2 regions of the Geodermatophilus sp. URMC 65 genome follow, and region 1 is predicted to be linked to the other one. Evidence: riboswitches for the same ligand, from Rfam matches in the RefSeq annotation. Region 1 holds a riboswitch; the other holds the start of a gene.
The links. Region 1 has a riboswitch for thiamine pyrophosphate ahead of ACWIX7_RS12450 (purine-cytosine permease family protein). Riboswitches for the same ligand answer to the same signal wherever they lie in the genome.

Region 1 (5,347 bases):
GACTCCTGCCTCCCTCGGCGAGTTCAGGGCCGGGTTCGGGACGGGACCACCGGACCCGGGCATCCGAGACGAGTACCAGCGTGATGCACCAGCATCAGATGCGTGCGCACCACCTTGAGCATCGACGACGACGTCCTGCTGGCCGTCCGCGAACGAGCCCGGCGAGAACGGCGGACCGCCGGAGAGGTCCTCTCCGACCTCGCCCGCCAGGCCCTGACCGGCGCACACCGCACGCCGGCCGGATCCACGACCGCTCGGCACGGGTTCACCCCTCTCCCCCGCCGTGGTCCCGCGGTGTCGAACGCTCTCATCGACCGGCTGCGTGAGGACGAGGGAGAGTGAGGCGAGCCCTCCTCGATGTGAACGTCCTCCGCGCCCTGCTGGACAGCGACGACGTCGATCACGAGCGGGCAGGCAAGTGGTTGGACGTCCTGCCTGATGACCGAGAACGGTTTCGTACGGGTCATCAGCCAGCCGCGCCACCCGAGCCCGATCTCCCCGGCGCGGGCGGTCGAGCTGCTCGCGGCGGCCCAGGGGGCCGCCACCACGAGTTCTGGCCCTGCGACGTGGGTCTCCTGGACCCACGGGTCGTCGACCGCTCACGCCTGCACGCCTGCACGGCTCCCGTCAGGTGACCGACGCCTACCTCCTCGGACTGGCGGTGGCGCACGGCGGGCGGTTCGTGACCTTCGACCGGTCACTCTCCCTCACCACGGTGCACGGTGCGACGGAGGACCACCTCACCGTCCTGTGATCACAGTGGCGCTGCCGGGTTCCGCCGTCCGTCGACATTCCCGCGGGAACGTCAGGCGGGTTCGGGCACGCCACCCGGGTCGCCGCCGGGGTCGTCGGGGGTCGACTCGATCGGCGGGGGCGGGAGGGGCTCGGGCGCGTCGGGGAGCAGCTCGCCGGGGTCGTCCGGCACCGGCTCGGTCGGATCGATGCTCGGGTCCGGCTCAGGGATCGGCGCGACCATGCGGCGAGTCAACCACCCGTCCGCGCCTGTTCGCGGGGATGACCGCGGCCCGGCCCCGGGCACCGCGGCTCACCGACACCCGCGAACTCGTGGCCATCAGCCCGGGATCGCCACGAGAGCGCAGCGATCATGGCGTTTCCCGTGAAACGTGCCAGGCGGCGTCGAAGAAGCCGACCTCCAGCCGCATCGCCCGCCGGTACGCCGTCCGGACGGCGGGGACGTCGGAGGCGTGCCGGTCGAGCAGCCGCTCCAAGCCGGCGGCGAGCTCCTCGAAGCCCGGGTCGGCGTAGGTGGTGACCCACTCGGCGTAGTCCCCGGCGCGCTCGGCCGACAGCGACCGGCCCAGGTACGCGTAGAGCCGCATGCACGGGGTCATCGCCGCGCAGGTGGCGCCGACCCCGCCGAGGGACGCCGTCGCCAGCAGGAAGTCGGTGTAGGCGGTGGTCGCCGGCAGCGGCTCGACGCCGGCGAGGTCGATGCCCCAGCGGGCGGCGTAACCGGCGTGCAGGCGCAGCTCCTCGCGGACACCGGCCAGCAGGTCGGCGAAGGCATCGAGGGTCGCCCGGTCGGGGCTGTGCGCGACGCCGAGCGCGTAGGCGCGGGCGAAGGACTCGAGGAAGAACGCGTCCTGGGCGACGTAGCCGGCGAAGCGCTCACGGGGCAGCGTGCCGTCGCCGATGCCCGCGACGAACGGGTGCGCCAGGGCCTCCGCGGCAAGGTCGGCGTTGGCCGCCCAGAGGTCGGCGGCGAGGCTCACGCCGTCTCCATCGCCATGCTCATCGCGCCGAGTCCTGCGCCATCGCCCAGAAGGCGGTCTCGGCCGCGACCACCTCGGTGAACACCGCGTCCGCGTCGGGCGCGGGGACGCCGTCCGCCGCCGCCTCCAGGCCGGCCACGTAGTCAGCGAACCCGGGCTGCGTCCAGTGCTCGACGAAGGGGCCGTACTCCGGCGCCCCTGGCGACGCCCCCGACCAGGCGTCGAGGTAGGTGCGCTCGATCGTCCACAGCGCGGTCAGGGCCGTCCCGACGTCGGCGGCGTCGAGCCGCTCGAGCAACTCCGCGTAGGCGGCGGTGGCCGGCAGCGCGGGCGTGCCGAGGTCCAGCCCGCGGACGGCGGCCTGCTCCTCGAACCAGGCCAGCTCGTCGACCAGCGCCACCAGCCCGCCGGCGAGGACGGCCTGCGCCGGTCGGGGCACGCGCGCCAGCAGCCGGGCCTGGAAGCGCAGCAGGTCGGCGACGAAGCGGGCGTCCTGCACCAGCCAGGTGTCGAAGGCGGCGACCGGGACCGTCCCGTCGCGCACGGCGTCGAGGAACGGGTAGCGGGTCGCTCCCCGCCAGGCGTCGGGGTGGCGGGACAGGAGGTCGGCGACCGGCACGGCGGCGACCGTACGCGGCCTGGTCGGGCAGACCGCAGCGTGCGCTGCAGGGCGGGCCTATGGTGAGGACAGCCATGTGCGGGAGCTCGGGCGGAACGGGCTGAGAGGGCGACTCGACGCGTCGCCGACCGCTGGAACCTGACCGGGTAATGCCGGCGTAGGGAGCGACCATGAGCACGTCGGACGACGTCCGCACCAGCGCGCCCACCGCGGATGCGCCCCTGACCCTCGACCAGGCCCCCGCTCCCACGCTGGGCCTGCGCGACTCCTTCGGCCTGTGGGCCAACCTCGGGATCAGCCTGCTGCTGCCGGTCGCCGCGGTGTTCGTCGTCCTCCCGGGCCGGCCGCTGTCGACGACGCTCGGCGCGATCGTCGTCGGCGCCGCGATCGGCGCCGTCCTCCTCGGGCTGGCCGCCGCGGCCGGCGCGCGGGAGCGGGTGCCGACGATGGTGCTGCTGCGCGGGCTGCTGGGCCGCCGCGCCTCCGCGCTGCCCACCGCGCTCAACCTCGTGCAGTGCGTCGGCTGGGCGACCTTCGAGATCGTCATCATCGCCGAGGCCGCGTCGCGGGTGCTCGACGCGCCGCGCTGGCCGTTCGTGCTGGTCGCCGGCGTGCTGGCCACCGCGATGGCGCTGCGCCCGCTGGGCGTGGCCCGTGTGCTGGCCCGCTACGCCGTGTGGGCGGCGCTGGCCGCGGTGGTCTACCTCTTCGTCGAGGTGCTCGCCGAGCCGCTGCCGCCGCTGACGAACGGTGCCGCGACGTCGTTCTGGACGGCGGCCGACATCGTCATCGCCCTGCCGATCTCCTGGTTCCCGCTGGTCGCCGACTACACCCGGCACGTGCGCAGCGGCCGGGCGGCGTTCACCGGGGCCTCGCTCGGCTACGGCCTGGCCACCGTCGCGATGTTCACCCTCGGCGTCCTCGCGCTGGCCGCCTACGGCAGCTCCGGGCTCGACGTCATCGACGCCCTGCTCGCCGTCCCGCTCGGGGCGGTGGCGGTGCTCGTGCTGGTCGCCGTGGAGCTCGACGAGGCCTTCGCCAACGTCTACTCGACCGCGGTGTCGACGCAGAACCTCGTCGTCCGCGCCGACCGCCGGCTGCTCGCCGTGGCCGTCGGCACCGTCGCGACGCTGCTGGCGCTGACCTTCGACATCGCCGCCTACGAGCCGTTCCTCTTCCTCATCGGCGCGGTGTTCGTCCCGCTGGTCGGGGTCTTCGCCGTCGCCTACTCCACCACCCCGCGCGGCGCCTGGGACACCTCCGCCACCGCCCCGGCCCGGCCGCTGCTCCTGCTGCCGTGGCTCGCCGGCTTCCTGGCCTACCAACTCACGCTGCCGACCCACCTCTCCGGCTCGGGCGCCGGCTGGACGGCGTGGTGGACCGCCCGCCAGGCCGACCTCGGCATCGACCCGGCCAACGGCTGGTCGGCGTCGCTGGTGGGCCTGGGTGTCGCGGTGCTGCTCACCGCGCTGGTCTGCCTGCCGGGGTGGCTGCGCCGGCGGAGACTGCCGGCATGAGCGACGTCGCGGTCGCCGGCGGGGGGCTCATCGGGCTGGCCACGGCCTGGCAGGCGGCCCGGCGTGGGCTCTCGGTCACCCTCGTCGACGACTCCCCCGGCACCGGCGCGTCGGCCGCCGCCGCCGGGATGCTCGCCCCGGTCACCGAGGCCGGCTACCGCGAGGAGGCGCTGCTGCGGCTGGGCCTGGCCTCGGTCGAGCGGTGGCCGGCCTTCGCCGCGGAGGTCGAGCGGGCCAGCAGCACCCCGGTCGGGCTGCGCACGGCCGGCACGCTCGTCGTCGGCTTCGACGAGGACGACGTCCGCGAGCTCGCCGCACTGCACGCCTTCCAGCGGGAGCTGGGCCTGGACGCCGAGCGGCTCACCCCCCGGGAGGCCCGCCGCCGCGAGCCATCGCTCACGCCGCGGGTGCGCGGCGGGCTGCTCGTCGCCGGCGACCACTCCGTCGACGGCCGGGCCCTGCACGCCGCGCTGCTGGTCGCCGCGCTGGACGCCGGAGTGCGCCTGGTGCGCGACCGGGTCACCGAGCTGCGCGTCGTCGGGGGGCGGGCGGTGGGCCTGGAGACGGCGGACGGCGGCACGGTGTCGGCCAGCACCGTCGTCCTCGCGCTCGGCGCGCACAGCGGCCGCCTGCCCGGGGTCCCGCCGCTGCCGGTGCGCCCGGTGAAGGGCCAGATCCTGCGGCTGGCCGGCGCGAGCGACCTGCTCGAGGGCACAGTGCGCGCGCTGGTCCGCGGGCGGCCCGTCTACCTGGTGCCCTACGCGGGCGACCGGCTCATCGTCGGCGCGACGACCGAGGACCGCGGTTTCGACCCGACCGTCACCGCGGGCGGGGTGCACGACCTGCTGCACGACGCGATCGACGTCGTCCCCGGGATCAGCGAGCTGGAACTGGTCGAGACGCTGGCCCGGTGGCGCCCCGGCACGCCGGACAACGCCCCGCTCCTGGGCCCCGGTCCGCTGCCGGGCCTGGTGCTGGCCACCGGGCACCACCGCAACGGCGTGCTGCTCACCCCGGTCACCGCCGAGGTGACCGCCGAGCTGCTGGCCACCGGCGTGCTGCCCGAGCTCGCCGCCCCCTTCACCGCCGACCGCTTCGGGAGGTAGCCGTCATGCAGGTCACCGTCAACGGCGAGGACACCGAGCTGGCCACGGACGCCACCGTCGCCGACCTGGTCGCCGCGCGCAGCGGCGCGCACGACCGGGTCGCGGTCGCGCTCAACGGGGACGTCGTCCCCCGGAGCAGCTGGCCGGGGACGCGCATCTCCCCCGGCGACACCCTCGAGGTCCTCGCCCCGACCGCAGGAGGCTGACATGACCACGTCCGACCTGGCTCCCGCCCTCGCCCGCGAGGAGGCCACCGACCCGTTCGTGATCGCCGGTGAGACCTTCACCTCCCGGCTGCTGCTCGGCACCGGCGGCGTGCCCGACCTGGAGACCCTCGAGGCGGCGGTGCGGGCCTCGGGCACCCAGCTGGTC
Region 2 (5,347 bases), 180 kb from region 1:
ATGCCGACCGCCGAGACCCTGACCCGCTCCCACCTGGCGGGAACCCAGGGCGTCGTGGTCTCCGCGATCCCCAGCCCCAGCCCCGGCTACGGCGAGGTGCGGCTGACCGTCGCCGGGCAGTCCCTGAAGTTCGCGGCCCGCAGCGACGTCCCGCTGCGCGCCGGCACGCCCGTGTACGTCGTCGAGGCGCTCAGCGAGACCGCCGTCCACGTGGTCTCCACCGCGCCCGAGCTCGGTGGCGCGGCGCCCACCACGGACGGCGCCACCCGCGTCCCGATCAGGACGGCCGACGGGGAAGAGCCCACCCGCTGAACCCTGTCCACCGTGATCTTCGGCGTCTGGGTGCCCGACACGCCGACGCGGGCAGCCAGATGACGATGATCAACGCGGGAGTGGCGCCCAGATGCCGGCGAAGTGGTGCACCGGGCCGTGGCCGGAGCCGATGCCCAGGCCCTCCCCCGCCTCCAGCGCGCGGTGCAGGTAGTCGCGGGCGGGGTCGACCAGCCGGGACCAGTCGTCGGTGCGCTGGCGGGCGGCCAGGGCGGCGAGCGCCGAGGACAGCGTGCAGCCGGTGCCGTGCGTCGAGGTGGTGTCGACCCGCGGCCGCCGGGTGACCGTGACGCCGTCCGCGGTGGCCAGCACGTCGACGCTGTCGTCCCCACCCAGGTGGCCGCCCTTGAGCAGCACCGCGCGCGGGCCGAGCCCGAGCAGCGCGGTGGCCTGGCCGGGCAGCTGGTCGACGTCGGTGGCCGGGGACACGTCGAGCAGGACGGCGGCCTCCGGCACGTTCGGCGTGACCAGGTCGGCGAGGGGCAGCAGGTCGGTGCGGACGGCGTCGATCGCGGCGTCGTCGATGAGCCGGTCGCCGCTGGTCGCGACCATCACCGGGTCGCACACGACCGGGCCGCCCGGGCGGTCGGCCAGCCCCGCGGCGACGGCGCGCACCACGCCGGCGGTGCCGAGCATGCCGAGCTTGGTGGCGTGCACCTCGACGTCGGCGAACAGCGTCGCCAGCTGCTCGGCGACGAACTCCGGCGGGACGCCGTGCACGCCGGTGACGCCGCGGGTGTTCTGGGCGGTCAGCGCGGTGAGCACCGCCGTCCCGTAGACCCCCAGCGCGCTGAAGGTCTTGAGGTCGGCCTGGATGCCGGCGCCGCCGCTGGGGTCGCTGCCGGCGACGGTGAGCGCGACCGCGACGCCGCTCGGGCCTCCTGGTTCGCTCCCGCCCTGCGGAGCCGGCGAGGCGGCAGAGCCGCTCACCGGACCACCTGCGCGAGCCGGCCCCGGTCGATGGCCGAGCGGAGCGCGCGGGCGGCGGCGTCCGGATCGGGTGCCGCGCAGAGCGCGGAGACGACGCACACGCCGTCCACCCCGGTCGCGGCCACCTCGGCGGCCCGGTCGACGTCGATGCCGCCGATCGCGACGGTGGCGAACCCGGCGGCGCGGGCCGCCTCGGCCAGCCCGCGGACGCCGTCCGGGCCCAGGGCGCTGCCGGCGTCGGGCTTGGTGGGCGTCGTCCACACCGGGCCGATGCCGACCAGGTCGACGGTCCCCGCCGGCAGCGCGCGGGCGACGTCCAGCTCGGCGACGGAGGAGACGCTGAACCCGAGCAGCCGGTCGGGCCCGAGCAGGGTGCGCACCTCGGCCGGGGGCAGGTCGTCCTGGCCGACGTGCACGCCGTGCACGCCGGCGAGCAGCGCGACGTCGACGGCGTCGTTGACCCAGAGGACGACGTCCGGCCGGTCGGCCAGCGCCGCCTGCACCGCGCGGGTGAGCGCGAGCAGCTCGCGGCGGGAGGCGGTCTTGTCCCGGACCTGGACGGTGGTGACGCCGCCGGCGACCGCCGCGCGGACCACGTCGGCCACCGGCCGCGGGGCGGACAGCGCGGTGTCGGTGACCAGGTAGAGGGTCGGGTCGAAGCCGCGGCTCACGGGACCTCCTCGCCGGCGCTGGTCGCTCTCGTGACCCAGGCTGCTGTGCCCCTGCACGACCTCGCGAGCTCGGTCACGAGACGTCCGCCGCGGCCAGGGCCTCGCCGTCGACGGCGTCCAGCGCGTCGAGCCAGGCGGGTGCGAAGGTGCCCGGGCCGTGCGCCACCTGCGCGGCCCGCTCGGCGGCGACGGCGACGTGCGCGTGCGCGGCCACGGTCCCGGCCAGCGCGTCGCCGGTGGCCGCGACGTAGGCGGCGACGAGGGCGCCCAGCGCGCAGCCGGCGCCGGTGGTGCGGGTCAGCAGCGCCGATCCCCCGCCGACGCGGACGGTACGCCGTCCGTCGGTGACCAGGTCGACCTCGCCGCTGACCGCGACGACCCCACCGGTGCGCGCCGCGAGCTCGGCAGCCGCCTTGGCCGCGTCGTCGGTGCTGTCGGTGCTGTCCACGCCGCGACCGCCGCCACCCGCGCCGGTCAGCGCCATGACCTCCGAGGCGTTGCCGCGGACGACGGTGGGCCCCAGTCCGACCAGCTCGGTGGCCAGCCGGGTGCGGTAGACCAGGCCGCCGACGGCGACGGGGTCCAGGACCCACGGCGTCCCGGCGGCGCCGGCCGAATGGGCCGCCAGCCGCATCGCCTCGGCGGTGCGGGCGTGCACGGTGCCCACGTTGACCAGCACGGCGGAGGCGACGGCGGCGAAGTCGCCGGCCTCCTCCGGGGCGTCCACCATCGCCGGGGCGGCGCCCGCGGCGAGCAGGGCGTTGGCGGTGATCGTCTGGACGACGGTGTTGGTCAGGCAGTGCACCAGAGGGGTGCGTGCGCGCAGCGCCGCGCGGGCGGCGCGCAGGTCGACGGCCGGCATGCCGGTGACATCCCTTCGCCAGTGCGAACTGGAGCAGGTTCGACGGGTGTGCTCTCAGTCCCCGGTCGGGGACACCCCGTGCCACGTGCGCCTCCGAACGTAACACCGCTCCGCCGTGGTGCTCCCGCCGCGCGGAGCAGCAGCCGGGGCCTGCGACAGGATGGCCGGCGTGCTGCTCGCCTGCCTCGCCGTCCTGGTGGGCGCGACCGTGCAGTCCGCCGCCGGGTTCGGGCTGGCGCTCATCGCCGGACCCGCTCTCGTGGCCGTGCTCGCCCCCACGGAGGCGGTGACCACGCTGATCGTGCTGGCCACGACCACGACCCTGCTCCTGCTGCTGGTGCGCCGCGGGTCGCGGCCGGCCATCCGGTGGGCCGACGTCCGCGTGGTGGTCCTCGCCGCCGTCCCCGGGGTCCTGGCCGGCGTGCTGGTGCTCGCCGTGGTCAGCAAGCCGGCGCTGCAGTTGGCGGTGGGCGTGGGCGTGCTCGCGGCCGTGGCGCTGCAGGTCCTGCGGCGCCCGGTCCCCGGCCAGCCGAGCCCGTCCCGGTGGGCCACGCTCGGCGTGGGACTCCTCGCCGGCGTCCTCACCACCACGACCAGCACCAACGGGCCGCCGCTGGTGCTCTGGCTCGAGCGGCGGCACGTGCCCCCGGCGGAGATGCGCGACACCCTCGCGGCGCTGTTCCTCGCCCTCAACCTGCTCGGCGCCGCGGCGCTCACCGCGTCGGGGCGGGTCGGGCAGGCCTTCCGGCCGGAGGTCGTGCTGGTGCTGCTGGTAGCGGCCGTCATCGGCCACGCGGCGGGCCGCCGGCTGTTCCACCTGCTGGACGTCCGCCGGTTCCGGGTGGCCGGGCTGACGCTGTCGGCGCTGGCCGGGGTGGCCAGCATCGTCGCGGCGCTGGGCTGAGGTCGCCGTCCGGGGGGCGGCTCCTCCCTCCCCCTCCGGTGTTGATCATGGGGTCGTTGCTCGACGGCGTGCCAGAAGGCGGCGTGTCGTCCGACGACAACCCCGTGATCGACGCGAGCCGGAGGTGGTCTCAGGCGTCGGTGAGCGCGACCGGCGGCAGCCAGTCGGCGTCCAGCAGCTCGGCGATCTCCTGCAGCGCCGAGGTGTCCGCCCCGGCGGTGGAGCCGCTGACCGCCAGCCGCTCCACCATCACCCGGGCCACCTGCTCCTCCACGGTGTCCTCGGCGAAGGCCACCCGCCACGGGGAGACCTGGCCGTCGCGGTGCGTGCGACCGGTGACCTGGCGGGCCTGGATGCCGGAGAAGCGCGGCTGGTGGAACAACCCGACCCGCGGCGTGGTCGACGCCGTGCGCCCCGACGGCGGTAGCTCGCCGGCGTGCAGGCTGATCGAGGCGGTCACGGTGAACACGCACACCGGCGCCTCGCCCGTCTGGAACCGCAGCCGCTCGGCCTCGACGTCGAACCGATCGCGGCCGTAGATGGCGGCCACGCCGATGCCCGCGTCGAGCAGCGCCTCGCGGATCGGGTCGGCCGCCGTCTCGACGAACTCCACCGACACCGCGACCTGCCGCTCGGCCTCCACCTGGGCCTTGATCCAGTCGACGGTGGCCTGCGCGCGGATCAGCCCGGCCTTCTGCCGGAAGCGCAGCAGCGCGGCGCGCCCGCGCGCGGTCTGGCGGGCCTTCCGGGCCAGCTGCATCTCGGCGCGGAACTCCTGCCACCCGGACTCGTAGGCGGCCTGCTCCGCCGGCGTCAGGGCGACCGGCGTCCCGGTGACCGACACCGGCCCCCAGGGCGCCGGCCGGTGCAGCGTCGCGGGCGGCTCGCCGTCGGCCAGCCAGCCCTGCAGCCGGGCGAGGTCGGCGCGGCGGGCGTCGGCGTCCTCGGTCCACGCCCACCCGTAGCGGCTGCGTTCCACGTGGAACCCGTGCTCGGCGAGCTTCGCCGGCAGGTCGGCCCAGGCGCGCAGCGGCTCGCCGTGGCGCCGGGCGAACTGGGGGGCGAGGTAGGGCAGCTCCAGCGGCGTGTGCGCCGGGGTGGCGGTGGCGGCGATGACGAAGGGCACGTCCGTCGCCCGCCCGGCGCCGGAGACACCCTTCCAGTGCTTCCACCGCTGCGTCGTCGTGTGCCGGACCATGTGCGCCTCGTCGGCGATGACGACGTCGAAGCGCAGCTTCGCGACCTTGGCCAGCCGGTCCCAGGTGGTGACGCACCAGCGCAGCCCGCCGTCGCCGAAGCCGGCGATCGAGCGGGTCCAGTGCGGGATGGTGATCGCCGCCGGGCGGTCGGCCACGACCAGCACCCGGTCCCCGCCGCGCAGCTCGCAGACCTCCCGGGCGGCCAGGACGGCGGTCCCCGTCTTGCCCACGCCCGGGTCGTCACCGAGCAGGAAGACCCGGTGCCCGGCCGCCGCGGAGGCGACGACGGCCGCAGCACCCGTGGCCTGCTCCTCGCGCGGGACCAGGGGACGGCCCGGCGGCACCGGCCGCGGGGTCTCGTTGAGCTCGTCCTCGAGGAACCGCTCGAAGGTGTACGGGGGCGGGTCGTAGGCGGCCAGCTCCGGCGGCAGCTCCCGGCCCACCCACACGT

Region 2: another riboswitch for thiamine pyrophosphate. It lies ahead of thiM (hydroxyethylthiazole kinase); the one in region 1 lies ahead of ACWIX7_RS12450 (purine-cytosine permease family protein).

The regions. Positions count from the first base shown of each region.
Region 1 covers NZ_CP199954.1:2,550,474-2,555,820, forward strand. The annotation lists gene ACWIX7_RS12425 (hypothetical protein) at 103-342, shown strand; gene ACWIX7_RS12430 (hypothetical protein) at 632-754, shown strand; gene ACWIX7_RS12435 (hypothetical protein) at 806-976, opposite strand; gene ACWIX7_RS12440 (TenA family protein) at 1,104-1,733, opposite strand; gene ACWIX7_RS12445 (thiaminase II/PqqC family protein) at 1,753-2,352, opposite strand; TPP riboswitch at 2,421-2,533, shown strand; gene ACWIX7_RS12450 (purine-cytosine permease family protein) at 2,523-3,869, shown strand; gene thiO (glycine oxidase ThiO) at 3,866-4,975, shown strand; gene thiS (sulfur carrier protein ThiS) at 4,981-5,181, shown strand; gene ACWIX7_RS12465 (thiazole synthase) at 5,183-5,347, shown strand, end outside.
Region 2 covers NZ_CP199954.1:2,728,158-2,733,504, forward strand. The annotation lists gene ACWIX7_RS13245 (NfeD family protein) at 1-312, shown strand, start outside; gene thiD (bifunctional hydroxymethylpyrimidine kinase/phosphomethylpyrimidine kinase) at 382-1,260, opposite strand; gene thiE (thiamine phosphate synthase) at 1,257-1,931, opposite strand; gene thiM (hydroxyethylthiazole kinase) at 2,005-2,793, opposite strand; TPP riboswitch at 2,787-2,882, opposite strand; gene ACWIX7_RS13265 (TSUP family transporter) at 2,963-3,697, shown strand; gene ACWIX7_RS13270 (helicase) at 3,828-5,347, opposite strand, start outside.